3 regions of the Endobacterium panacihumi genome follow, and region 3 is predicted to be linked to each of the others. Evidence: predicted binding sites of a transcription regulator. Region 3 holds the regulator's gene; each other region holds the start of a gene.
The links. Region 3 encodes LexA, which represses DNA repair genes until DNA is damaged. Its sites were predicted from a motif close to TGTTCNNNNTGTGTTCNG; they were not measured.
Positions count from the first base shown of each region.

Region 1: a site for LexA is predicted at 3,537-3,554, ahead of uvrA (excinuclease ABC subunit UvrA). Genes of this name have one in related genera too.
Region 2: a site for LexA is predicted at 3,128-3,145, ahead of ACRQ1B_RS20420 (helicase-related protein). Genes of this name have one in related genera too.

Region 1 is NZ_JBOZRA010000001.1:1,286,908-1,292,651, reverse strand. Features, by position in the region: gene gyrA (DNA gyrase subunit A) at 1-1,550, opposite strand, end outside; gene ACRQ1B_RS06425 (MarC family protein) at 1,769-2,398, shown strand; gene ACRQ1B_RS06420 (RDD family protein) at 2,446-2,733, opposite strand; gene ACRQ1B_RS06415 (single-stranded DNA-binding protein) at 2,791-3,366, opposite strand; gene uvrA (excinuclease ABC subunit UvrA) at 3,688-5,744, shown strand, end outside.
Region 2 is NZ_JBOZRA010000005.1:84,340-90,083, forward strand. Features, by position in the region: gene pyc (pyruvate carboxylase) at 1-2,036, opposite strand, end outside; gene ACRQ1B_RS20415 (helix-turn-helix transcriptional regulator) at 2,142-2,882, opposite strand; gene ACRQ1B_RS20420 (helicase-related protein) at 3,329-5,744, shown strand, end outside.
Region 3 is NZ_JBOZRA010000001.1:1,513,312-1,519,055, reverse strand. Features, by position in the region: gene ACRQ1B_RS07520 (ComEC/Rec2 family competence protein) at 100-2,565, shown strand; gene lexA (transcriptional repressor LexA) at 2,546-3,265, opposite strand; gene ACRQ1B_RS07510 (VOC family protein) at 3,438-4,316, shown strand; gene kdsA (3-deoxy-8-phosphooctulonate synthase) at 4,319-5,167, shown strand; gene eno (phosphopyruvate hydratase) at 5,298-5,744, shown strand, end outside.

The DNA of each region.
Region 1 (5,744 bases), 230 kb from region 3:
CGGCGCGGCGTGCCGAATTCGTCACGCACCGCAGACATCTCGTCCTTGACGATCTGCTGGATGCGCACGCGCGAGGACAGGATGTCGAGGTAATCGCTGATCTCGGCGCCGATCTTGTTCAACTCGTCGGCGATTTCATCGCGGCCGAGTGCGGTCAGGCGGGCCAGACGCAGTTCGAGGATCGCACGCGCCTGCTCTTCCGAGAGGTTGTAGGTGCCGTCCTCGTTGATCTTGTGGCGCGGGTCGTCGATCAGGCGGATCAGCGGCTCGACATCATGCGCCGGCCAGCGGCGGGTCATCAGCTGTTCGCGGGCGGTCGCCGGATCGGGCGCCTTGCGGATCAGCGCGATGACTTCATCGATATTGGCAACCGAAATCGCCAGACCGACCAAGACGTGGGCGCGTTCGCGCGCCTTGCGCAGAAGGTACTTTGTACGCCGGCTAACGACATCCTCGCGGAAGGACACGAAGGCGCGCAGCATGTCGAGCAACGCCAGCTGTTCCGGCTTGCCGCCATTGAGCGCCACCATGTTGCAGCCGAAGGAGGTCTGCAGCGGCGTGTAACGGTAAAGCTGGTTGAGGATGACGTCGGCATTGGCATCGCGCTTCAGCTCGATGACAACGCGGTAACCCTGGCGGTCGGACTCGTCGCGCAGGTCCGAAATGCCCTCGATGCGCTTGTCCTTGACCAGTTCGGCCATCTTTTCGATCATCGTCGCCTTGTTCACCTGATAGGGAACTTCGGTGATGATGATCTGCTCGCGATCGCCGCGCATCGGTTCGATCGTGGCGACGCCACGCATCATCACCGAACCACGACCGGTTTCGTAAGCGGAGCGGATGCCGTTCTTGCCAAGAATCATCGCGCCGGTCGGAAAGTCCGGACCCGGGATGATTTCCATCATTTCCGGCAGTTCGATAGCCGGGTTATCAATCAGCGCGATGCAGCCGTTGATGACTTCGCCGAGATTGTGCGGCGGAATGTTGGTCGCCATGCCGACGGCGATGCCGCCTGCGCCATTGACCAGAAGGTTCGGGAACTTTGCCGGAACCACGACCGGCTCCGACAACGTGCCGTCGTAGTTGTCGCGGAAATCGACGGTTTCCTTGTCGAGGTCGTCGAGCAGCGAATGGGCAGCCTTTTCAAGGCGGCATTCGGTATAACGCTCGGCCGCCGGCGGGTCGCCATCGATCGAACCAAAGTTGCCCTGACCGTCGATCAGCGGCAGACGCAGAGACCAGTCCTGCGCCATACGCGCCAGCGCGTCGTAGATCGCCGTGTTGCCGTGCGGATGGTATTTACCCATCACGTCACCGGTTACGCGGGCGCATTTGACGTATTTCTTGTTCCAGTCGATGCCGAGCTCGGACATGCCATAAAGAATACGGCGATGGACCGGCTTGAGGCCGTCGCGGACGTCGGGAAGCGCGCGGCTGACGATAACGCTCATCGCGTAATCGAGGTAGGACCGCTGCATTTCCTCCATGATCGAAATGGGTTCGATGCCTGGTGGCAGCTTTCCGCCGCCGGGTGTGCTTTGATCAGTCAAATCGGTTAGGATCCTGTTCGGAATCAGTTGACGTTTTTATAGCGGAAGGCGACCGCCAACGCCAATTTTGGAACCTGTTGTGAACAGGCTTTTGCGGCTTATCGACGACATCAGCCATCGCGGTTTGTGGAGATTGCCCGCAAATGGGGTTTTCTCCACGCTGAACCTGTCCTAACAAGCTTTCAGTTTAACGGCAAGCATGCGGGAACATTGCTGAAATGGTGACAATCGACACGATCCTGAATGCATTGACGACCTTGCTGGTCACGCTCGACCCGCCGGGCCTTGCGCCGCTTTTCGTCGGCCTCACCGTCGGCATGGATGCCGCCCAGCGCCGTCATGTCGCCATGCTCGGCACGGTCACCGCCTTCGGCATCCTTGCAGGGTTCGCATTGGTCGGCGCGCAACTGCTGGGTTTCCTCGGCATTTCCATGGGGGCCTTCCGCATCGCCGGCGGCATGCTGTTGTTCTGGATCGCCTTCGAAATGATCTTTGAACGTCGCAACGACCGCAAGGAAAAGACATCCGAGACGGCTGTCACCGTGGATCACATCCGCAATATCGCTATTTTCCCGCTGGCACTGCCGCTGATTTCCGGCCCCGGCGCCATTTCCGCCACCGTGCTTCTCGCCGGCAGCTTCAGCGCGCCGCTCGATCGCGCCATCCTGATCGCCGTCCTTGGTGTCGCCATGCTCGCGGTCTTTGCAGCATTGATGATTGCCCCTGCCCTCGACCGCTTTCTCGGTATCACCGGTCGCGCGCTGCTGACACGACTGCTCGGCGTCATTCTGGCAGCACTCTCGGTGCAGTTCGCGGTTGACGGTATCCGCTCTGCCTTCAATCTCTGAGGGTTGATCGACTGCATGCCGTCAGGTCATGCCGCTGGGTGATGCACTCAGCGGTCTGTCCGTTTGGCCTTCAGTATACGTTTCCAGATCGTGCCACCGAGATAGCGGTTGAAGATGACGAAATAGGCGATCATCAGCGCAAAACACAAAAGCGCCGGCGGGCCGTTCAGGTTGAAGCCGTTTTCGGTCATGCCGCCGAACAAGGCTGCCACGATAAGGCCGGAAATCCAGAAAATGCTGAAAAAGTCCAGGATGAAGGCCAGCACGATCCGCCACGTGGCGGGCTGTTTGAGGCTTTTGCCGGTCTGCGATGCCGGGCCGTCCGTCTGCGTCATCTGAATATTTCCTTGCGAGTTTCATGCATGAAAAAGGCGCCTCGCGGCGCCTCATCATCAGAACGGGATATCGTCATCCAGATCGCGGGAGAAACCACCGCCGCCACTGGAAGGCTGGCCGCCGCCACGGTTGCCGCCACCGCTACCGCCGGACGGACGACCGTAATCGTCTCCGCCACCGCCGTAACCGCCACCAAAGTCGCCACCGCCACCATAATCATTGCCGCCGGCCGAGCTGCCGCGACCGCCGCCGAAGCCGCCACGATCGCCACCGCCCTCGCCTCGACCATCGAGCATGGTCAGGGTGGAGTTAAAGCCCTGCAGTACGATTTCGGTCGAGTAGCGATCTGCGCCCTGCTGGTCCTGCCATTTACGGGTCTGCAGCGCGCCTTCGATATAGAGCTTGGCACCCTTCTTCACATACTGTTCGATGACCTTGCACAGACCTTCGTTAAAAACGACGACCGTGTGCCATTCCGTCTTTTCCTTACGCTCGCCGGAATTGCGGTCACGCCAGGTTTCTGACGTCGCGATACGCAGATTGGCGATCGGACGACCGTCCTGGGTCCGACGGATTTCTGGATCGGCACCCACGTTGCCGATCAGGATCACCTTGTTGACGCTACCTGCCATATTTTTTCACCTTAACTCTGCCGCCACCGCGGCGAAAAACCGATGCGCCTAGCATAGACCATAGGCCGGGCGGGGCGCGACCTCCCCTTTTCCCGCATCCACAGTTTCCGGCATCTGCCCCTTCGAGGCTCAACCGGGCACGAGACACCTAGTTCACGCGGATTGAATTTTGTTCTTTATTTGTTCTATTTTATTCCTATACTCCTGTCAACGGAGTCGGAACAGCAGGCCTTTGCGCCAGTTTCGCCTCGACAGACGGATATCCATGACTACATAAGGGCCTTCAAATCCTCCCAGATGGGCCTCCCCAAAGGCATGACGATGAGCGAACTCAAGACTATATCCATACGTGGTGCGCGCGAGCACAATTTGAAGGGCATCGATCTCGACCTGCCCCGCAATTCGCTGATCGTGATGACCGGCCTGTCCGGCTCGGGCAAATCATCGCTTGCCTTCGACACGATCTATGCGGAAGGCCAGCGCCGTTATGTCGAGAGCCTGTCGGCCTATGCCCGCCAGTTCCTCGAAATGATGCAGAAGCCGGATGTCGACCAGATCGAAGGTCTGTCGCCGGCCATTTCGATCGAGCAGAAAACGACCTCGCGCAACCCGCGTTCGACGGTCGGCACGGTCACCGAAATCTACGACTACATGCGCCTTCTGTTCGCGCGCGTTGGTGTTCCCTATTCGCCCGCCACGGGGCTTCCGATCGAAAGCCAGACCGTCAGCCAGATGGTCGACCGCATTCTCGATTTTGAGGAAGGCACACGCCTCTATATCCTTGCGCCGATGATCCGTGGCCGTAAGGGCGAGTACAAGAAGGAACTCGCCGAACTGATGAAAAAGGGCTTTCAGCGCGTGAAGGTCGACGGTCAGTTCTACGAGATCGCCGACGTGCCGCCGCTCGACAAGAAATACAAGCACGATATCGACGTGGTTGTGGATCGTCTCGTTGTACGCTCCGATATTTCCGCGCGCCTCGCCGACAGCCTGGAGACTTCGCTGAAATTGGCCGATGGTCTGGCTGTCGCGGAATTTGCCGACAAGCCCCTGCCCGCCAATGAAACGGCTGCAGGCGGCTCCGCCAACAAGTCGCTCAATGAAACGCATGAGCGTGTACTGTTTTCGGAAAAATTCGCCTGCCCGGTTTCCGGTTTCACCATTCCGGAAATCGAGCCGCGCCTGTTTTCGTTCAACAATCCGTTTGGTGCCTGCCCGACCTGCGATGGTCTCGGTTCGCAGCAGAAGGTCGATGAAAACCTGATCGTGCCGGAACCCGGCCGCACGCTGAAGGATGGCGCCATCGCGCCCTGGGCCAAATCCTCGTCGCCCTATTACAACCAGACGCTCGAAGGCCTCGGAAAGGTCTTTGGGTTCAAGCTTTCCGACCGCTGGGAAAAGCTGTCGAAGGATGCGCAGACGGCGATCCTGAAGGGCACGGAAGAAAAGATCGAATTCAACTACGTCGATGGCGCGCGTTCCTACAAGACCACCAAGACGTTTGAAGGCATCGTGCCCAACCTCGAGCGCCGCTGGAAGGAAACCGACAGCGCCTGGGCGCGCGAGGAAATCGAACGTTACATGTCGGCAGCGCCCTGCCCTGCCTGCGCCGGTTATCGCCTCAAGCCGGAAGCGCTGGCGGTGAAAATCAACAAGCTGCATATCGGCCAGACCACGGAAATGTCGATCAAGGTGGCACGTGACTGGTTTTCGGCCCTGCCGGAACACCTGAACAGCAAACAGAACGAAATCGCCGTCCGCATCCTCAAGGAAATCCGCGAACGCCTGCAGTTCCTCAACGATGTCGGCCTCGATTATTTGAGCCTGTCGCGCAATTCCGGCACGCTGTCGGGTGGTGAGAGCCAGCGCATCCGGCTCGCCTCGCAGATCGGCTCCGGCCTGACCGGCGTTCTTTACGTGCTCGACGAACCGTCGATCGGCCTGCACCAGCGCGACAACGCCCGCCTGCTCGAAACGCTGAAACACCTGCGTGATATCGGCAATACCGTCATCGTCGTCGAACATGACGAGGATGCGATCCTGACTGCTGATTACGTCGTAGATATCGGCCCCGCCGCCGGCATCCATGGCGGTGAGGTTATTGCCGAAGGCACGCCGCAACAGGTCATGGCCAATCCGAAATCGATGACCGGCAAATATCTGTCGGGTGAGCTCGGCGTTGCCGTGCCAGCGGAACGTCGCAAGCCCAAGAAAGGTAAGGAAATCAAGGTCGTTGGCGCCCGCGGCAATAACCTCAAGAACGTGACCGCCTCGGTGCCTTTAGGCGTCTTCACTGCCGTAACCGGCGTTTCGGGCGGCGGAAAATCCACCTTCCTGATCGAGACGCTCTACAAGTCTGCCGCTCGCCGCGTTATGGG
Region 2 (5,744 bases), on a different contig from region 3:
GCCGCCTCGCAGAGTTTGTTTTCCTCCTGCACCGCATCCATCGATACGCGCATGTTGTCGACCCAGTTCAGGCAGTCGAACACGCGAAAGAGGTCGATGCCGCCCTTGGCCGCCTGACGGACGAAATATTTGACTACATTGTCCGGGTAGTTCTTGTAACCGACACCGTTGGCGCCGCGCAGAAGCATCTGCAAGAGCAGGTTCGGTGCGCCGTCGCGGATCAGCGACAGGCGTTCCCACGGGTCCTCGGTGAGGAAACGCATGGAAACGTCGAAAGTCGCACCGCCCCAGCATTCCAGCGAGAACAGGTTTGGCAAGGCGCGGGCATAAACATCGGCGACGCGGGCAATGTCATGGGTGCGCATGCGGGTGGCCAGCAGCGACTGATGGCCGTCGCGCATGGTCGTGTCGGTCATCAGCACACGATTTTGGCTGCGCACCCATTCGGCAAACTTTTTCGGGCCGAGTTCGTCCAGCTTCTGCTTGGTGCCGCTCTGGATCTCTCCATCGACATAAGGAAGCACTGGCTTTGCAGCATTGGCCGAAGGCTCCGGCCGCCCCTTGGTTTCCGGGTGACCGTTGACGGTCACGTCGGCGAGATAGGTCAGCAGCTTGGTGGCACGGTCGGCGCGCTTGACCTGCGCAAAAAGTTCCGGCGTCGTATCGATAAACCGTGTCGTATAGGAATTGTCGCGGAATTTTTCGTGGCCGATGATCGCTTCGAGGAAGGTCAGGTTGGTAGCGACGCCGCGAATACGGAATTCGCGCAATGCGCGGTCCATGCGGCTGATCGCTTCCTGCGGCGTCGAGCCCGAGGCGGTCACCTTCACCAGCAACGGGTCGTAATAGCGGGTGATGATCGCGCCCGTATAGGCCGTGCCACCATCGAGACGGATGCCGAAACCGGCCGCGGAACGATAGGCGGTGATGCGGCCGTAATCGGGAATGAAATTCTGTTCCGGGTCTTCGGTGGTGATGCGGCACTGCAGGGCGTGGCCGTTGAGGCGGATGTTTTCCTGAGCGGGCACGCCGGATTCTGGTGTGCCGATCGCAGCGCCTTCCAAGATGTGGATCTGCGCCTTGACGATATCGATGCCGGTCACGACTTCGGTAACCGTGTGCTCGACCTGAATGCGCGGGTTCACTTCGATGAAGTAGAATTTGCCGGTCTCGGCATCCATCAGGTATTCGACGGTGCCGGCGCCGACATAGTTCGTTGCCTTGGCGATCTTCAGTGAATAACCGGCGAGTTCGGCACGCTGCGCCTCGGAAAGATAAGGTGCCGGGGCGCGCTCAACCACTTTTTGGTTGCGGCGCTGGATGGAACAATCGCGTTCGAACAGATGAACGACATTGCCATGGGTATCGCCCAGAACCTGGCTTTCGACGTGGCGTGCGCTCTCCACCAGCTTTTCGAGATAAACTTCGTCCTTGCCGAAGGCGGCCTTGGCCTCGCGCTTGGCCTCGACGACTTCCTTTGCCAGATCCTTCGGATCGCGGATGGCGCGCATGCCGCGGCCACCGCCGCCCCAGGAGGCCTTCAGCATCACCGGATAACCGATTTCCTCGGCCATCTTTGCGACTTGCGCCATATCATCCGGCAGCGGATCGGTGGCAGGCACGACCGGCACGCCGACGGAGATCGCCAGATTGCGGGCCGCGACCTTGTTGCCGAGCTGGCGCATCGTATCGGGGCGCGGACCGATGAAGATGATACCGGCGGCATCGCAGGCATCGACGAATTCCGGGCTTTCCGACAGAAGGCCGTAACCGGGATGGATCGCATCGGCGCCGGAAAGTTTTGCCACCCGGATCACTTCGGAGATCGACAGATAGCTTTCGATGGGGCCCAGGTCTTTTTCCAGATGCGGGCCGCGGCCGACCTGATAACTTTCGTCCGCTTTGAAGCGGTGCAGCGAGAGTTTGTCCTCTTCCGCCCAGATGGCGACCGTTTTGATCCCGAGCTCATTGGCGGCGCGAAACACGCGGATGGCAATTTCGGATCGGTTGGCAACGAGAATCTTCGAGATCGGCAAGACTGTCTCCCATTCGTACTTGCGATATGCTGCAAACGCGAAACGAGCACTAATATCAGGCCGGATCAAGTCCAATCTATCGTTGGAATGGCGTCTGCGACAATCTCACGAGACAAGGCCGAGCCGAAAGGCGATGGCAACAACATGTTGTCTGTTGCTGGCTTCGAATTTTTCCTGAATGGCGTTGATGTACCAGTCCACGGTATGGTTCGAAATGGTCAGCGCCTTGGCTATTTCGTGCGAGGTCATACCCTCGGCAAGAAGGTGCAGCACTTCCGTTTCGCGGCGTGTGAGTGTGGTCTCGACCGATTTGATCGCTTCGAAATGCGATGCCTGGCCACCAAGCTCCAGCGTGCGCCAGAACATCTTTTTGGCGGCGGCGTCGAACATCGTCATTTCAGAGGGCGACAGTTCAATGATCTGGCCGCCGATGCTGACGTGACCGAGCAGGCCGTTGCGGCCATGGATGGGAAACGTATAGCCGTCGTTCAAACCGCTGCGGTTCGCATCCTGCATCATGCGCTGGATACGCTTGCGGTTTGGATCGCTCCTGAACATGCTGATGGCCTCGCGCCAGCGGAATGGCCGCTGCGCCACGGCCAACATGCGGACTGTCGGATCCACCATGCCGAATTTCTTGGCCGCGTAGGTTTCCTGCCAGCCATCCGGCCAGCGTCCGCATAAAACGGTGCTATCGAGATAGCCCAGTGTTTTGGATTTCATCCAGACACCGTAATAGCTGAAACCGTAGCTTTTCAGCACTGCCTCGAATTCCGCTGCCAGTTCTGTCTGGGTTTTGGCCTCTTGGGCCAAGACCAAAAAATGTAAAATCGAGTGAACCGTCACTCTAGCCCTCCGGCAACGGAAAAATTGGCATGCTTGTTCTCAGTCAATTCCGTCTGTCTGATAAACTCATGATTCATAGTCATCATCGTTTCTTAGCAATGCATAAAGGATAGAGCATGAAATCTTGCATTCAAATAAGAGCATGAATCGTATTTATACCCTCATTGTCCACTGCAAAATTAGAGTAAGGTTAGGTTCTCAAGAACAAATGCAGAATCGACCGAGTCAGCGATTCGTCGCCGTTTCGTTCCCACACTGTTCCAACTGCCGGTAAAGACTCGTCTTTCCTCCGTTCGTCGATGGCGGTTATCAGGACGCGGGCTCCTCAATCGCGAGAAACGTCTTGCGTTTGAAGGTCACTATCGCCATGTGTGGCGGAGCCTCCGGGGATGTCATTCTCCGGCGAAGTCATTTCAGTGCGGACTTTTGTCTTGAATGTTCAGCCCATGATATTGAGCGGCCGCGGTGTGACTGCGGTTCTCGGACCCACCAATACCGGCAAGACGCATTTCGCGATCGAACGTATGGTGGCGCATGGATCCGGCGTTATCGGACTGCCGCTGCGCCTGCTTGCGCGCGAGGTCTATGGTCGTCTGGTGGAAAAGGTCGGACACCACAATGTCGCGCTCATCACCGGAGAGGAAAAGATCACGCCGCATATGGCGCGCTTTTCCGTCTGTACCGTCGAGGCGATGCCGCGCGAGACCAAGGCTGCTTTCGTCGCCATCGATGAAGTGCAATTGGCTGGCGATCTCGAGCGCGGCCATATCTTTACCGATCGTCTCCTGCATCTGCGCGGCCGTGAGGAAACGCTGCTGCTCGGCGCCGCCACCATGCGTCCGATCCTGGAAAAACTTCTGCCCGGTATCACCGTCGTCGAGCGGCCGCGTCTGTCGCAGCTGTTTTATTCCGGCCAGAAAAAAATCACCCGGCTGCCGCAGCGCACAGCCATCGTCGCCTTTTCGGCCGACGAGGTCTATGCGATTGCCGAACTGATCCGCCGCCAGCGCGGCGGGGCCGCCGTGGTACTCGGCGCGCTCAGCCCGCGCACCCGCAATGCGCAGGTTGGGCTCTATCAGTCAGGCGATGTGGAATATCTGGTCGCCACCGATGCGATCGGCATGGGCCTCAATCTCGATGTGGACCACGTCGCCTTCGCGCAGGATCGCAAATTCGATGGGTATCAGTTCCGTAATTTGAACCCGTCGGAGATGGCGCAGATCGCCGGTCGTGCCGGTCGCCACCTGCGAGACGGCACGTTTGGTGTCACCGGTCAGGTACAGCCCTTTGACGAAGAACTGGTCGAGCGCATCGAAAGCCATCAGTTCGACAGTGTGAAAGTGCTGCAATGGCGCTCCAAGCAGCTCGATTTTTCGTCGCTGCGCGATCTGCGCAACAGTCTGGACGCGACGCCCGTCGTCCACGGGCTGACGCGGGCGCTGCCGGCAACAGACAGTCAGGCACTGGATCACCTGTCCCGTTACCCGGAGATCAAGGATCTGGCGACGACGCCCGCGCGCGTCGAAACATTGTGGGATGCTTGCGCGCTTCCCGATTATCGCCGAATTGCGCCGGCGCATCACGCGGACCTCATTTCGACGCTTTTTTCCGATCTGGTGCGACACGGCGCGGTCAACGAAGATTTCATGGCCGAGCAGGTGAAAAGGGCGGACCGAACCGAGGGCGAAATCGACACGCTTTCGGCGCGAATCGCCCAGATCAGAACCTGGACTTATGTTTCAAATCGCCCGGGTTGGTTGGCGCATCCGACACACTGGCAAGAAAAGACACGGGAAATCGAGGATAGGTTGTCCGACGCGCTACATGAAAGGTTGACGAAACGCTTTGTTGATCGCAGGACATCTGTGCTCATGAAGCGCCTGAGAGAGAATGCGATGCTGGAAGCAGAAATTAGTGTAAATGGCGATGTGTTCGTCGAAGGACATCACGTCGGACAACTTGCCGGTTTTCGGTTTACCGCCGTCTCGGGGACGGAAGGACCGGATGCCAAGGCCGTGCAGGCTGCCGCGCAGAAAGCGCTGGCTCTGGAATTCGAGGCACGCGCCGCGCGTCTTTACGCCAGCGGCAATGGTGACCTCGCGCTTGGTTCGGATGGTTTCGTCCGTTGGCTGGGTGATCCGGTGGCCCGCCTTGCGGAAAGCGACCATGTTATGCGGCCGCGCGTCATCCTGCTCTCCGACGAGCAGTTGACCGGCGCTGCCCGTGATCATGCGGCCGCCCGCATCGAGCGTTTTGTCAATCATCACATCGCCACGGTCCTGAAGCCGCTCGACGATCTGTCGCGCGCCGAAGACCTGCAGGGCATCGCCAAGGGGCTGGCATTCCAGATCGTCGAAAATCTTGGCGTGCTGTTCCGCCGTGACGTCGCCGATGACGTCAAGTCGCTGGATCAGGAAGGCCGCGCCTCGATGCGCCGGTATGGCGTGCGTTTCGGCGCCTACCACATTTTCATGCCTGCGCTGCTGAAGCCGGCTCCCGCCGAGCTGATCACGCTGCTGTGGGCGCTGAAGAACGACGGTCTCGACAAGCCGGGTTACGGCGAACTGATTCCTGCACTTGCAGCAGGACGTACCTCGGTTGTTGCCGACGCCACCTATGAGCGGATGTTCTATCGTCTGGCCGGTTTCCGTTTCCTCGGCAAGCGCGCCGTGCGCATCGACATCCTCGAGCGTCTGGCCGATTTGATCCGTCCACTGCTGCAGTGGAAGCCCGGTCAGCCGCGTCCGGAAGGTGCGTATGATGGCCGCCGCTTCACCACCACGACGGCCATGCTCTCCATCCTCGGCGCCACTGCCGACGACATGGAAGAAATCCTGAAGGGTCTCGGTTATCGCGCCGATG
Region 3 (5,744 bases):
TCTTCTGGTTTGCGTTTCTTCCGCCGAACGCGATCTTTCGGCGTCGCGCCACATCATTCTTACACGATCGCATCAAAAGCTCGGGCGGCTGGCGTCCGCGTGAAAGTGGCGTTGCCGGCAATGCTCGCCGAGGAGCGGGCATATGGGCATGCCTTTCTGGCTATTCCGGTTCTTGTCGGCCTTGGCGCGGCCATCTGGTTCGCACTCCCGACGGAGCCCGCACCATGGTCATTGGTAGTGGCGTTTGTGGTTTGCGCCATCCTCAGCCTGTTTTTGCGCGCTCATGAAGGGTGGATGCGCCATGTGATGCTGGCCGTGCTCTTCTTTCTGGCCGGGATGTTGCTGGCGGCTTGCGAAAACTGGCGTATGGCGACGGTCATGCTTGATCAGCCGGTGACGACCGTGGTGACGGGCGTTGTCGAGATGCGTGAGCCGAGCGGCGAGGGGCGATGGCGTTATGTATTGGCGCTGGAAAAGACGGAATCGCCGAAACTGCGGCGGCAGCCTGAACGCATCACCGTGATTTCGCGCAGCAACAAGACGGTCTTCGAGATCGGTGACCGGATCAGCGGGCGGGCACGGATATCGCCGCCGTCAGGGCCGGTTCTGCCGGGGTCGGTCGATTTTGCCTTCAATTCGTATTTCGACGGCATTGGCGCCATCGGCTTTTTCTACGGCGCGCCTGTGGCCGCTGATGGTTCTGTCACGGCCAGTTGGGGGCGGGCCATGGAGCGGATGTTTTTCACCTGGCGCAGCGCGATTGCCTCTCGCATCCGTGACACGGTGCCCGGCGATGCCGGGGCTTTTGCCGCCGCCATCGTGACCGACGAACGGCGTGCCATTTCCACGGAGACCACCGAGGCGCTGCGTGTCTCTGGGCTGGCTCATATCGTTGCGATTTCCGGGCTGAACATGGCGCTGGCGGCCGGTATCTTTTTTGTCGGCATGCGCAGCCTGTTTGCTCTTATGCCCGGTTTTGCGCAGGCGTTTCCCGTCAAGAAGCTGGCGGCGGGTGCAGCACTTCTGATGGCGACCGGTTATTACCTGATCTCCGGCTTCGGCGTGTCCGCCGAGCGCGCCTATATCATGATGGCGATCATGCTGGCCGCCGTGTTTTTCGACCGTCCGTCGATCAGCCTGCGCAATGTGGCGCTGGCGGCGCTGGTCGTTCTTGTCGTCTCTCCCTCGGAAATTCTGGGGCCGAGTTTCCAGATGTCCTTTGCCGCCACGGTGGCGCTGGTGGCGGGCTATTCGGCATGGAGCAGGCGCAGGGAGGCGAATAGCGACGATCCGCCATGGCGCCCGGCAGCGCTCAAACCGGTTTTTGCCCTGGGGCATCTGGTCGGTGGCGTCTTCGTCACGTCGCTGATCGGTGGCCTGTCGACGGCCATCTTTTCCATCGACCATTTTCACCGTCTTTCCACCTACGGGCTGGCCGCCAATCTGGCTGCCATGCCGCTCGTTTCGTTCATCGTCATGCCGTTCGGCCTGATTGCAATGCTGGTGATGCCATTTGGGCTGGATGGGCCGTTCTTGAACGTGATGGGCATGGGGCTGGAGGGCGTCATCATCGTCGCCAAAACCGTTGCCGGCTGGGGTGGCGATGTCGGCATCGGCCGCCAACCGACTTGGTTTCTTCCCATCGCAACGGCTGGCTTCCTTATCCTGACCTTGCTGCGCACGCGGCTTTATCTGCTGGGGCTGCCGTTTCTGGCTCTGGCCATTTTTCTCTCATGGCGGGCAGGGCACGATCCGCCGCCGGATTTTCTCGTTTCGGAAGATGGCAGCCTTGCTGCGTTTCTGGCGGATGGTCAGGTCGCCACCAATCGCGTCCGTCCGCCCGGTTTCATCTACTCGCAGTGGCGTCATGCCCTGTCATTGCCCCAGCCAGAGGGGCCGACTTTGCTGGATATTCCGGCACCGGACACGGAGGTGAAGCCTCCCCAGTCCAGTCATGCTTTGACGGCGGCAAACACGAGTGTAGACCTGCCCGGTTCGGACGCTGTGTCCCTGGCTTCTCCCACTATGCAGGAGAAAGGCGCTGCGAAGAAAAATGCGGCAAGTCCAGAAGCGCCAGTTGCTGCCGTAGCAAGGGCAGGCCGAGAGCCGCTCAAACCAGAACAAATCGCCCGAGCCCGGCAGGGCATGCGAAAAGCACTGCAGGAAACCCCTTCGGCAACATTCGCCTGCGCGGCCCGATCATGGTGTGTCGCAAGACCACGCGATGGCCCGACGATCGCGGTTGTGGAAGATGCGCGTTACGCCGGCCCCGCCTGTGATATGGCTCAGGTGGTGATCGCTGCGCGCGCCCGTTTCGATCGCTGCCGATCAGGCGCCCTGATGATCAATGGCGAAGCACTGCGCCGCATGGGGGCTTTGGAAATCCGCTTTAACGGAAAATCCGATCCTCAGGAATGGTCAGTCGTTGTCGCCATGGATGGCTCTGATCGCTCCTGGGAGCGCCACCGCCAGTATGACTGGCGGCGAGGTGTTTTCGATCCGGCATTGCCGGAACCGCTGCAATTCCTGAGCAGCAGATCGCAGATCAGTGGTAACGGCGAATGAGGCCGACCAGCTTGCCCTGAACTTTTACACGTTCCTGCGGGAAGATGCGGGTCTCATAAGCCGGGTTGGCGGCTTCCAGCGCGATCGATGCGCCCTTGCGGCGAAAACGCTTCAGTGTCGCTTCCTCGTCATCCACCAGCGCGACGATGATATCACCCGGCGTGGCGGTGTTGCCGTTGCGGATGATGACCGTGTCGCCATCCAGAATGCCGGCCTCGATCATCGAATCGCCGCGCACTTCCAGCGCATAATGTTCGCCATTGCCGAGCATTTCCGGCGGCACGGCGATTTCATGCGTGGTGTTCTGGATTGCGGAGATCGGCACACCGGCAGCAATCCGGCCCATGACGGGCACGGTGGTGGCCGGAATGCTGTCATTGGCGACCGGTGGCGGGGTGACCGTCTTGACCGGCTGGGTCTTGCCGAGACTGCCTTCGATGACGCTCGGTGAAAACGGTTTGCGCGGCGTCAGGCTGGCATTATAGGCGTCCGGCAGCTTGATGACTTCCAGGGCACGTGCCCGGTTCGGCAGGCGGCGGATGAAGCCGCGTTCCTCAAGTGCCGTGATCAGGCGGTGGATGCCCGATTTGGAAGCCAGGTCCAGCGCATCCTTCATTTCGTCGAACGATGGCGGCACACCGGACTCCTTCATGCGTTCGTGAATGAACAGAAGCAGTTCCTGCTGTTTGCGCGTGAGCATGGCGGGTCCTTGAAGGTGAAACAAATCCAGAACGGACACTATATGTTCCATGTGTGTTCCGCAACTACGAAAATTGGTAGTGCTTGGAACGAAGGCGGCGCATGGTGTGCTTGATCACGGGCTGGGAAAAGTCGATCACTGTTATTCAAGCCTGTTTTGAAGAAGGGCGGCCATGTTCACCATCGACCATCTCGTTTTGCCCACCGCGTCTCTCGATATTGCTCGTCGGCGATTAAGCCGGCTCGGTTTCACGGTTGCGGCCGACGCCACACATCCGTTCGGTACGGGAAATGCCTGTGTTTTCATGAGGGATGGCACCTATCTGGAGCCGTTGGCCGTTGTGGATTCGGAACTCTACGAGAACTCGATTGCAGCCGGTAATGCATTCGTGGCGCAGGATCAGGCGGCGCGCACAGTGATGGGCGAGGAGGGCTTTTCTGCCGTCGCCCTGGCAACGGACAATGCGCGTGCCGACCGTGAGCGGTTTACCCAAGCCGGGATTTCCGGCGGTGATATGCTGGAATTCTCACGGCTAGCGAAGTTGCCGGACGGTTCGGAAAAACTTGCCCGTTTTCATCTGGCTTTTGCGGGGCGCGGGGAAAGTGATTCTTTCGGCGTGTTCACATGTCAGCGGCTTGATCCCTTGCCGGCCGATCGCGCGACACTGGAGCGCCACGAAAACGGTGTTTTCGGTTTGGCGGAGGTCGTGCTGGTGGCGGAAAATGCATTGGCTTCTCACGTCGGGCGTCTGCAGATCGCGATCGATACCGGTTCGGAGCTTGCCGGCGAGCATCATCGCTTTTCCGCGAGAAACGCTGCCGTGCAGGTGCTGTCTGCCGAAACCTTTCGGGCTGAATTTGCGGTCGAGGCTGGTTTCAAGTCATCGCAAACGCTTGGCCTCACCGGCGCCGCCATCGTCTTCCGTGTTCCCGATCTCACCGTGACACGGGCAAAGCTTGCTGCTAATGACGTCGCATTCATGGAAAAGGGCAGCCGTATCATGGTTGCCCCGGCGCCCGGACAGGGTGCCGTATTTGCTTTCGAGGAGTGATCATGGCTGTCAGCGCCAAGGCCGAAGTAACCGTCGGCGAGGGGGCCAAGCAGGTCCTTTTTTCCAACAGCAAGAAACTCTCTCTGATCGCCGGCCCCTGCCAGATGGAAAGCCGCGACCATGCCTTCATGATCGCCGGCACGCTGTCGGAGCTCTGCGAGAAGCTTGGCATCGGTCTCGTCTACAAATCCTCCTTCGACAAGGCGAACCGCACGTCGATTGCCGGCAAGCGCGGCATCGGGCTCGAAACAGCAATGGAAATCTTTGCCGATCTCAAGAAGGAATTCGGCTTTCCGGTCCTGACCGACATTCATACCGAAGAGCAGTGCGCCATCGTTGCTGAAACGGTGGATATCCTGCAGATCCCGGCATTTTTGTCGCGCCAGACCGATCTTCTGGTGGCCGCTGCAAAAACCGGCCGTGCCATCAACGTCAAGAAGGGCCAGTTTCTGGCGCCCTGGGACATGAAGAATGTCCAGGCAAAGTTTACCGAAAGCGGAAACGGCAATGTGCTGCTGTGCGAGCGCGGTGCTTCCTTCGGCTACAACACGCTGGTCTCGGACATGCGCTCATTGCCGATCATGGCATCGCTCGGTTCGCCGGTCATTTTTGACGCCACCCATTCCGTGCAGCAGCCGGGCGGGCAGGGCGGTTCGAGCGGCGGTCAGCGCGAGTTCGTAGAAACGCTTGCGCGTGCAGCCGTGGCTGTCGGTGTGGCAGGTGTCTTTATCGAAACGCATGAGGATCCGGACAATGCGCCGTCGGATGGCCCCAACATGGTGCATCTGAAGGACATGCCGAAACTGCTGGAAAAACTGCTGGCTTTTGACGCCATCGCCAAGGCTGCGTGAAAAGGCCCATGTGACAAATTGCACTTTTGATCACCGTCAAGGAATCAAAAGTGCCTGCACTGTAATTGCCGTGTCATTGATTGTGAGCCATTTTCAGTGACCGCATAGACGTCAACCTGAGGAGAGAACATTGACTGCCATTACCGATATCATTGCCCGCGAAATCCTCGACAGCCGCGGCAACCCGACCGTAGAAGTCGACGTCTATCTCGAAGACGGCACGATGGGCCGCGCTGCCGTTCCGTCGGGCGCCTCGACCGGCGCGCACGAAGCCGTTGAGCTTCGCGATGGCGGCAAGCGTTATGGCGGCAAGGGCGTGCTGAAGGCTGTTGAAGCCGTCAACACCGAAATCTTCGACGCCATCGGCGGTTTTGACGCCGAAAGCCAGATCCATATCGACAAGACGATGATCGCGCTCGACGGCACGCCGAACAAGTCGCGTCTCGGCGCCAACGCCATTCTCGGCGTATCGCTCGCCGTTGCCAAGGCTGCTGCCGAATCCTCCGGCCTGCCGCTCTACCGTTATATCGGTGGTGCAGCCGCCCACGTTCTGCCGGTTCCGATGATGAACATCATC